3 regions of the Arthrobacter sp. ZBG10 genome follow, and region 1 is predicted to be linked to each of the others. Evidence: riboswitches for the same ligand, from Rfam matches in the RefSeq annotation. Region 1 holds a riboswitch; each other region holds the start of a gene.

Region 1 (3,266 bases):
GCTGGTGGGATTTGTGCATGGCGTGATGAATACCGACAATATGACCATCTCCGGGGAAACCATCGACTACGGGCCCTGCGCGTTTATGGACGCGTTTGATCCCGGCGCGCTGTACAGCTCCATCGATACCGGCGGCCGGTACGCCTACTCCAACCAGCCGATAGTGGCGGAATGGAACCTTGCCCGGCTTGCCGAAGCGCTGCTGCCGCTCCTCCACGAGGACCAGGAAAAGGCGGTGGAGCTGGCAGTGGAAGCACTGGGACTCTTCCGGCCCGCTTACGGTGCGGCCTGGCAGGCAGGGATGCTGGCCAAGCTGGGACTGCCGGCACCGGCGGATGGCTCACCTGTAGACCCTGAAACCGCCGGGCTGGTTGACGGCGCACTGGCCTTGCTCAAGGACGGCCCCGTGGACCACACGCAGTTTTTCCGCAACCTGGTCAAGGCCGCCCGCGGTGACGCCGGACCGGTCCGCGGCATGATCATGGACCTGGCCGCGTACGACGCCTGGGCGGCGCGGTGGCTGGCCCGGCAGCCGGACCCCGCCCTGATGGACCGGACCAACCCCATCTACATTCCGCGCAACCACCTGGTGGAGGAAGCCCTGGCCGCCGCCACTGCCGGTGACTTGGCACCATTCCACCTGTTGCTGGACGCCGTTGGCAGCCCGTTCACGGAACGGCCGGGCCTGGAGCGGTTCGCGGAAGGGCCGCCGGCCGACTTCGGCGCCTACCGGACCTACTGCGGCACCTGAGGTCAGGCCGGGCCCGCTGGTTCGGGGCCCCGCCGGTTCCGCGCCGCATTCCTTAAACGCCAAGGGCGGCAGCGGGACTGATCCCGGCTGCCGCCCTTGCGGTGGTGCAGGCGCTTGCTGCGCCGCGAAGCTACGCTACGCGGACGAAGGAAGCTCCGGCGAGCCAGCTGATGGAGTGGACCTCGGTCTTGTAACCGTCCACGCCGCCGCTGACAACCTGGCCGTCGCCGGCGTAAACGCCAACGTGGCCGGCGGTGATGACCAGGTCACCGGGGGCCGGTGAGCCCACAACGCTGCCGTACTGGAAGAACTGGCCCGGGGCGAGGTCGCCCACGGACTTGCCTACCGAACGCAGGGCCTTTTCCACCATGGCGGTGCAGTCCTGGCCAACGCCCAGTTGGCTGTAAGCCGAGGCGAGGATTGCGGCGCCGGTACCGGTGCCGGTGGAGGCTGCCGGAGCGGACGCGTAGCTGAGGTTCATGCCGGTGTTGGCCGGGGCGGCAACGGCTGCAGCCTGGACCGGGGCGGGAGCCGGGGCCGGGGCGGACACGGGGGCTGCCACGTAGCCGGCGCCTGGGATCTGGATCTGGTCGCCCGGGTAGATGACGGCCGAGATGGACAGCCCGTTGGCGGAGAGGACGTCGTTCAGGCTGACGCCGTTGGCCGAGGAGATGGCGCCCAGCGTGTCACCCGAAACAACGGTGTGGACATTGCCGGCAGCGGCAGGGGCAGGCGCTGCAGCGGGCGCTGCCGGTGCCGAGTACGCCTGGACGTTGCTGGTTCCGGTGGTATCCGGTGCGGTCACGCCGGCGTGGGCCGGGGCGCCGATGCCGAACGCGATGCCGGATGCGGCGGCCACGGCCAGGGCCGGGCGGCCCAGGGACTTGGCCTGCGACTTGGCGGAAACTGCCAGGCCTTCAAGAACGATGGAATGGGTCGGCACCGCGCGGTGACGGGCAGCCAGGGTGTTTTTTGACATGATAGATCGCCTCTCCCATGCCTGCGGGGTGAGCTGTCGGGTTCGGGTTGGAGCTACCCGGCCGGGAGCACCCCATCAAGGACAGAGGTGCTATCGACTTAACCCCAAGGCTTCAAAGAAGCCGTGGAAACTTGGTTCCCCCGTCCCTGCCATCCGGAAACGATTGATCCCAGGCCAGCGGCAGGGCTCGGCATGCTGGTGGGAGTGCCCCGTTGGAGAGGGACACATCAAGACCATAACCCAGGTCCCGACCAATTGTCACATTTGGATAACATGCGAGGTGGGCCTCTCGGATCCCTGGTTTGTCCATCGCTGGTGTGTTGCCGGGCCCCTGAACTCGAAGGACGCCATCCGGTCAGCCGGCCGCACAGGCCTTCGTCACAAAGTCATAAAGTTGGCCGCGCAGGGTGGCTCCGGCGACGAGTTTCAGTTGCCCTGAGCGCATCCCCACTGCCACCCGGACGGGCAGCAGTGTGCCCACTTTGTCTTCCGCCACAGCGTGCGCGTCACAGCGCGCGGGCCGGAGCCGCAGGTTCATAACGAACGGCGCATCTCCCGCCCTGACAACGGTGTCAACGGGCCAGGGATCCGCCGACGCTTCCGCCAGCAGCGTGGTGCCTTCGAACCGTTCGAGGGTCAGCCGGCCGCTCCCGCGGGCCCCGCCAGCAGGATCAACCAGCAGGTGGACGACGGCGGTGCGCAAGTCCGGCGCGACGGCCAGGTCCGGAGCCAGGGCCAGATCCGCTACCGCTGCCGCAGCCGCCGAAAGGCAAAGTTCAGCGTTGTTCCGGGCCAGGATTCCGAGGGGATCAGTTGCCTCCAACGCGATGCTGGTGGGAGTGGGAGCGGTGGCGGGCGGTACTGTGGCCGGGGCGGTGGCGTCTGCCGCCGGCAGCGTCAACGTCGCTGTGGCCACCGCGGCAGGCCCGCTCGAACTGGCCTGCCCCGGCTCCGGACAGGCAGCCGTGGGCAACATTGCGGTCCGGATTTTGGCCTGGTGCGGTGGCACGACCACTACACCGCCCGCGGAGTCCCAACGGATGTCCTGCTGGAACAGGGAAGTGCTGAGCCGGGCGTCGCTGACCGTGACCGGACTGTCTGTGGTGTTGGTAATCAGCAACTCAATGCCATGCCGCCCGTACTGGTCCCGGGACTGGTTTACTTCCACGGTGAGTGCCGGTTCTGCGGCGGCTGGAGTGGACCACGCCGGCGTCGGATCGGCTGGGGGAGAGCACGCAGTCAGGGCGGCCAGGGCCAGGCCGGCAACGGCCGCCGTTGCGCAGCGCGGCGTGCCACGTGAAGGACGGCGGGGAGTGCCCATGGCCCCAGTCTAGGTCCACGTTTTGCAGCTCCCAATGTAACGATGTGGACACTTCAGCGTGTTCCGGCGGACGGACGCCGGTAGGCTTCGGGACTATGTCCCCGTTCGTTTCCAAAGTGCGGTCGCCCCTGGCCGGCGGCCTGTTGGCACTTATCCTGGCCGGCTCGGCCGTCCTGCCGCCCGCCATGGCCGGCGAGCCGGCGCCGCCCTCGGGC
Region 2 (3,266 bases), on a different contig from region 1:
GTCCGAGACTGCCTTAGCCACGCGCCTGGCCCGGGTCTCCTCGGTTTTTGCCAGGGCCAGGGGCTCTACCAGGCGCCGCTGGGCGCTGTAGTTCAAGGCGGCGTACGCGTCGGACGCGGTGCTGTCTGCAGCCAGCGCGGCCGCCAGGTCAGCGGGCACCTCCACCACGCGTGGTTCGGTGTCCACCACCACGTCCACCTCAACGGCGTCGCCCGCGCCCGCCCCTGTCAGCTCACGATTGGCTGCGCTCAGGCCGATCAGGTACTGCCCGCCCATAACGGCAATGCTGCTGCGGTAGGACGCCCCGTTCAGCGTCACCACCACCGGCGGCCGTTTTCCGGCCGCCAAGGCGTCCACAATGCTGGCCGGGACTTCGATGCCGGTCTTGTTGCCGGAGCCGGCAATAACGGTGGTGAATTTCATGCCCCTTAGTATGGTGCCCGCGGAAGCGCCGCGTCACCTGCAGGCGACCCGGCGGTCCCGGGGACGGGACCGCCGGGATGGACCCCGCGGGTCCTAGTACCAGTTGTTGGCGAGGTGGAAGTTCAGGGCGGCTGCGGGGGAGCCGTAGCGCTCCTTGATGTAGTTCAGGCCCCAGTTGATCTGGGTGCGGTAGTTGGTGAGGTAATCCGCGCCGGAGCTTGCCATCTTCTCGGCCGGCAGCGACTGGACAATGCCATAGGCGCCGCTGCTCGCGTTGGTGGCCGTAGTTGTCCAGTCGGATTCCTTGGTCCAGAGCGTCAGCAGGCTCTGCATCTGGTCCGCCGACCAGCCGTAGGATGCCAGCTGGCTGGCCGCATAGGCCTGCGCACCGGCAGGGTCATTAACCGCGACGACGGGAGCGGGCTCCGGTGCGGGAGCGGGCTCCGGCGCAGGGGCAGGCTCGGGAACCGGTGCCGGTGCAGGCTCGGGGGCCGGGGCAGGAGCGGCTTCCACGGCGGGCGCCGGTTCCGCAGCAGGAGCAGCCGGAGCGGGCTCGGCGGCCTGGGGTGCAACAGCGATCGGCGCCGCAGATTCGCTCGGCGCAGCCTGGATTTCGCTCTTCTCCAGTCTCAGTGAGGAGCTTGCCTCGGCGGCTTTTGTTTCAGCCGCCACAGGGGAGGTGACGGAGCTGGTGGCTTGGCCGGCGGCACCGACTCCCACCAGCAGGGCGCAGGACGCGGCGAGGATGGCCGTGCGCCGGCCCAGGAAGGCAATGCCGCGCTTTTTGGTGTGGAATGGACTGTCGGCCCCATTTTTCGGGCGCGTTTCTACCGGGAATTCAGACATGATGGATCGCCTCTCACACCTGCGGAGTTAGCTGTCGGGTTCGGATGAGGGCATCCGGCCATCCGGAAAATTCACGAAAATGGCTTAACCCCAAGGGCACGCAGTGCCCGGGACTGTGGGTCCCCCGCCTCTGCCATGGGTCAAGAAGGATCCGGGAAGCGGCAGAGCTAGGCGTCATCCGGACATGCGCCCCGAACGGGAACCGCACCCTTTCGACGGTACAGGAGTCCGAAGCTTAAGTCACATTTAGGTAACGGACATCACGACGGCGGCGTGTCAGGTTGTGGGGGCGGCTGCCGCGAGTGGGAGGGAGATGGTGAATTGCGTTCTGCCCGGCTCGGACGTCACCCAGACCTTCCCGCCGTGCGCCTCGATGATCGACTGGACGATGGAAAGCCCCAGCCCGCTGGTGCCCTCCGCGGCGGCGGCCCCGGCCTGGTCGCCGCTGCCTTTCCTGGCCGCGTCCGCGCGGGCAAAGCGTGAAAAGACCTGGTCCACGAACCCTGCCGGGATCCCGCCGCCGTCGTCCGTCACCGTGACGAACGCCGTGTTGTCGGCCGTACCCACCCCTGCCAGGACGGTGGTTCCGGCCGGCGTGTGCTTCCGGGCGTTCGAGAGCAGGTTCATCAGGACCTGACGGAGCTGGGCTGGATCGCCCGTGACCACCACAGGCTCGTCCGGCAGTTCGAAGCGCCAATTGTGTCCGGGTGCCATCACCTTCTCGTCGCTGACGCTTTCCACCATGAGTTGCGTCAGGTCCACCTCGCTGAGCTTCAGCGGCTGGCCCTCATCCAGCCGCGCCAGCAGCAGCAGGTCTTCCACCAGCGCCGTCATACGCTCGGACTGGCTCTGCACGCGTGCCAGCGAACGGGCACCGTCGGGCGTGAACTGCTCCGTCATGCGCATCAGCTCCGTATAACCACGGATGGCCGTCAGCGGGGTGCGGAGTTCATGCGAGGCGTCAGCCACAAACTGGCGCACCTTGGTTTCGCTTTTCTGCCTCGCCTGCAGCGCGCTGGCCACGTTGTCCAGCATCAGGTTCAGCGCATGCCCCACGCTGCCCACCTCGGTTCCCGGATTGGAGTTCGACGGCGGGACGCGCACCGCGAGTGCCACCTCGCCGGCGTCCAGCGGCAGTTGGGAGACCCTCGTGGCCACTTCCGAGAGTTGTTCCAGCGGTTTCATGGTGCGCCGGATCAGGACGGTGCCGATCAGCCCGACCAGCAGGAGACCGCCCAGGGACACAAAAATGAATGTCCACACCAGCGACGTGAGCGTGCTGTCCTTGACTGCCAGGGGGAGCCCGGTCACCAGGACGTCGCCGAAAGAGGTTTCGACGGCCACCAGCCGGTAGCTGCCGTTGGACAGTTCCCGGTCCACTGGCTTGCCGTCCGTCGCCAGGCCCAGGAGGACAGGCTTGTCGTCAGCCGCGAGGGGGGTGCGGGTGGTGTCTGAGGCGAGGAAACCGCCCGTGTTCACCTGGCCGTTGCGGATGCTGGCGTTGACGGTGCCCACACTCTGGCCCCGTGCGTCCAGTGGGTCCCGGCCGTTGAAGCCGCCCTGCGGCGGGCGGCCGGGATCGTTGGCCCGCTCCGCCGCCTGGCTCAGCTGGGCATCAAGCTGGCGGGTGAGGAAGGCATCCATTGAGGCGTAGCTGACCACTCCCACCGCGCCGCAGATGGCGATCAGCAGGGCCATGGCCAATGCCACCAAGCGCGTCCGCAGATGCCAGGTGGCGGGTCGGAGCACGCTCCGGCGGGGTGCCTCCGGGGCTGGTGTGGTGGCCACGGAACCTACTCTGCAGGCTTGATGACGTAGCCGGCACCGCGCACGGTATGGATCATGGGCGGGTGCACGGCATCAATTTTTTTGCGCAGGTAGGAAATGTAGAGCTCCACGATGTTGGCCTGGCCACCGAAGTCGTAGTCCCACACCCGGTCCAGGATCTGGGCCTTGCTGATGACCCGCTTGGGGTTCTCCATCAGGTAGCGGAGCAG
Region 3 (3,266 bases), on a different contig from region 1:
GCCCACTGCTGCGAGGGAGTTGGTGACCAGCATGGTGCAGTCCTGGACCACACCCAGCTGGGCGTAGGCGGCGGAGAGGATAGCCGCGCCCTTGCCGCTGGCGGGGGCCTGGGCTGCGGGTGCAGCCGCCGGAGCGGGAGCCGAGGCAACGGTGGCCGTGACCTTCGGTGCCGCAGCAGGCTGCGCAGCAGGGGCTGCGGCGGCGGGCGCTGCGGGCTCGGCTTCCTGGACGGTAACTTCGGGCTCGGGCTCAACAACGGGAGCCGGCGTGGTGGTCACGGCCGGCTTCTCGAAGGTGATGGCGATGGTCGAAGCGGCGGAGATGGGGGCGTCAACCGTCGATTCAACTTCCAGCCCGGACAGCGGCGCTGATTCGCGCTGGGTGCTGGCGTCTGCAGCGTTGGCTGCGATTCCGCTGGTGAGGACCAGGCCGGAAGCTGCGGCGATGACGGCAGCCTGGCGTCCGAAGACTCCGGCGTTGCTGCCGACAGCCTTGGCAATGACGGTGATCGAGTTGGTTTTGGTGACCTCGGCGCGATGCCGTGCGATTGCACGAGTAGTCATCAGTTCTCTCTTTCGTTGTCCCGGGCCCTGCTGGTGGGCAGGCCCGGGGCGTTGGCCGCGCCGGCATCTTGGGGGTATTCCGGCGCGTCCAGAACGGGGATTTGGTGATTGGCGTGAAGCGGTTTCGAGCAAAGAAAAAGTTCCCGGGGCCGAAGCCCCAGGAACTACTTGCCGAGCGTGTAGAACGAGGAGGAGCCCGTGGCTGCCACTGCGTGGAGCAGGGTGCCCTGGGAGGGGTTGAGCGCGCTGATCATCATGCCGTTGCCGACGTAGATACCAACGTGCGCGCCGCCATTCTGCATGACCAGGTCACCCGGCTGCGGGTTGGACGTGGGCGTCATGGCGTTCCAGGCATTCGTGCGGGGAATGCTGATGCCGGCCTGGGCGTAGACCCACTGGGTGAATCCGGAGCAGTCCCAGCCATTGGGGCTGGTGCCGCCCCAGACGTAGGGACGGCCGATGCCCGTGTAGGCGATGGCTGCGATGCCGGACGTCGAAGCCGCAACGGGCGCGGCCTTCTCTGCCGGCGCTGCTGCCGCGGCCGTAGCTCCGGCTGCGGCCGGGGCTGCTGCCGTTGCGGTGGCTGCGGGGGTGGCCTGCACTCGGACCGGCTCCGGCTTCGGCGCAGCAATGGTTGTGACCACTGTGCGTTCGAAGGAAACGGTGGCGGTGGGAGCGGCGGTGACTGCCAGCGCGGTCTGGGCGGTGCCGGACTCGGTGGAAGCGGACACTCCGGCAGTGGTGTCAGCAGCTGTGGCAGGCAGTCCCATGGTCAGGATCAGGCCCGACGCGGCGGCGAATACTGCCGCCTGGCGACCTACTGTCCCGGCATTGGCACTGACGGCTTTGGAAACACTGTCCAAAGGGCTGGTGCGAACCGTGAGCGCACGGTGGCGCGCAGAATTGTGGCGTGAAGACAAGAAGGTGGCCTCTCCCAATGCCTGCGAGGTGAGCTGTCGGATTCGGATGGGAGTCACCCGGCCGCGCTGCTTCCTGGGAAGCTTTGCGACTTAACCCCAAGGCCTTCGATACAGCTGAAGGCCAAAATTGGTTCCCCCGCCCCTGCCAGACGATGAAATGCGAACGGACCTTGAGCGGTGGCAGAGCTAGGCAATCCACTCAAGAGCGTCAAGTTCGGAAAACTTGACGCAAGTTAGACGGTACAGCAGTTTCGTTTCAATGTCACATTCAGGTCACGGCGGATCTCGGCGATCCGGTAGTGAACCATCATTTGACTAGAGCCAGCCGGTAGGATCGACGACTTCGCCGTTGACCTGGACCTCGAAGTGGAGGTGGCAGCCGGTGGAAGCGCCCGTGGTGCCGCTCAGGGCCACCACATCGCCGCGGGACACCGTCTGGCCTTCCTTCACAGTGAAGGAAGAGAGGTGGTTATAGGTGGTCTCCAGGCCATTGCCGTGGTCGATCACCACGCGGTTTCCACCGCCGTACTGGTGCCAGCCGACGAATGTCACGGTTCCGGTTGCAGCAGCAAGCACGGATGTGCCGCACTGGGCCACGTAGTCCTGGCCACGGTGGAAGTCGCCGTTGCCGCCGGTGATGGGGCTGACGCGGTAGCCGAAGGGAGAGGCAGTGGTGAGCGTGGCCAGCGGCGCAGCAAGGCTGCCTGCCGAGGCCGCCCGGGAGACGGCGCTGGCGGACTGGGCGCTGAGCAGCTGCTTGAGCTTGCCGTCCGGATCGGCCTGGGTCACCACAGCGGAACGGCTGAAGTCCAGCTGGGCGCCGGCTTCTGCGGAGATCCGGGGCTGCGGGGTTACTGCGGCGGCAGCCACGGGGGTGGCTCCGGGTGCGTCGGTTGCAAGCACGGGGCTGGTGGCCGGGACGGTCACGGTAAGGACCAGGCCCGTGGCAGCCAGGGCGATGCCGGCTTTCTGGCCCATGCCGCTGGCCGACGCGAAGTCGGTGATCTGCCGGAAGGGACCCCTGCGGCGGCGCGCGTCGCGGTGGAAATCGCGCGGGCGCTCCGTGCTGGTGGCTTCAGCTGCCCGTGGCGCCGAAGCGGGGACGGCCGCACGGCGGCGTCCCCTGGAGGTCTGCATGGTCAAGAACGGTTCCTCTCTGGAAAAGCCTGCGGAGTTAGCTGTCGGATTCGGGTCAGAGAGTTCGTTCGACCCGGTCCGCGCGGGCAAGCTTTGGCACAGGGGTATCCCGTAGGATCCTTCACTGGAGAGGCTTGCTGCTGACGGACTTCACCCCAAGGCAGCCCCCGCTGCCGGTTGTGGTTCCCCCGCCTCTGCCAGAAATGACTTGTGCGCCTGATCCGCTGGCAGAGCTCGGCTCCGGATCAAGTAACGCTTATGTATCAACGCTTAGGTTCAACTATATCCGTTACCCCCGCATAGTAACAATTCCGTTATCTTTGCGTAACCCGCTCGGGATTGGGTAAGTGCGGCGTCGGGCAGCGTCAGTTGACCGCGACGAAGACGTGCGCTGCCACTTCAGGGGGCAGTTCCAGGGCACCTTCGATGCCGGCCACGCGGACGGAGATGTAGTCGCCAACGCGCTCCAGCGAAACGGCTGCGCCGGGCCGGATGCCGCCTTCGTCGAGCTGGACCAGAAGTTCCGGTTCAACCTGGATGGGCTCCGCCAGCCGGCTCACCGTCACCGAGGAGGCGGGGCCGTAGGACTTCATGGCTTCGAGCAGGCTGACGGCTCCGTCCCGGAAGCCGTTGCCGGGCTGGCCA

What was found. Region 1 has a riboswitch for cyclic di-AMP ahead of ACU18_RS13090 (C40 family peptidase). Riboswitches for the same ligand answer to the same signal wherever they lie in the genome.
Region 2: it holds a riboswitch for cyclic di-AMP, as region 1 does, so the genes downstream of both, ACU18_RS12815 (hypothetical protein) here and ACU18_RS13090 (C40 family peptidase) in region 1, are expected to answer to the same signal.
Region 3: it holds a riboswitch for cyclic di-AMP, as region 1 does, so the genes downstream of both, ACU18_RS14450 (C40 family peptidase) here and ACU18_RS13090 (C40 family peptidase) in region 1, are expected to answer to the same signal.

Annotation. Positions count from the first base shown of each region.
Region 1 is NZ_LFQH01000051.1:777-4,042, reverse strand. Features, by position in the region: gene ACU18_RS13095 (protein adenylyltransferase SelO) at 1-751, shown strand, start outside; gene ACU18_RS13090 (C40 family peptidase) at 882-1,730, opposite strand; cyclic di-AMP (ydaO/yuaA leader) riboswitch at 1,734-1,899, opposite strand; gene ACU18_RS13085 (hypothetical protein) at 2,086-3,051, opposite strand; partial or broken gene ACU18_RS13080 (coiled-coil domain-containing protein) at 3,147-3,266, shown strand, end outside.
Region 2 is NZ_LFQH01000050.1:5,844-9,109, forward strand. Features, by position in the region: gene ACU18_RS12810 (YdeI/OmpD-associated family protein) at 1-423, opposite strand, end outside; gene ACU18_RS12815 (hypothetical protein) at 517-1,269, opposite strand; cyclic di-AMP (ydaO/yuaA leader) riboswitch at 1,275-1,426, opposite strand; gene ACU18_RS12820 (sensor histidine kinase) at 1,546-3,057, opposite strand; gene ACU18_RS12825 (response regulator transcription factor) at 3,063-3,266, opposite strand, start outside.
Region 3 is NZ_LFQH01000058.1:55,136-58,401, reverse strand. Features, by position in the region: gene ACU18_RS14455 (NlpC/P60 family protein) at 1-564, opposite strand, end outside; gene ACU18_RS14450 (C40 family peptidase) at 729-1,427, opposite strand; cyclic di-AMP (ydaO/yuaA leader) riboswitch at 1,489-1,663, opposite strand; gene ACU18_RS14445 (M23 family metallopeptidase) at 1,800-2,621, opposite strand; cyclic di-AMP (ydaO/yuaA leader) riboswitch at 2,632-2,840, opposite strand; gene ACU18_RS14440 (metal-dependent transcriptional regulator) at 2,987-3,266, opposite strand, start outside.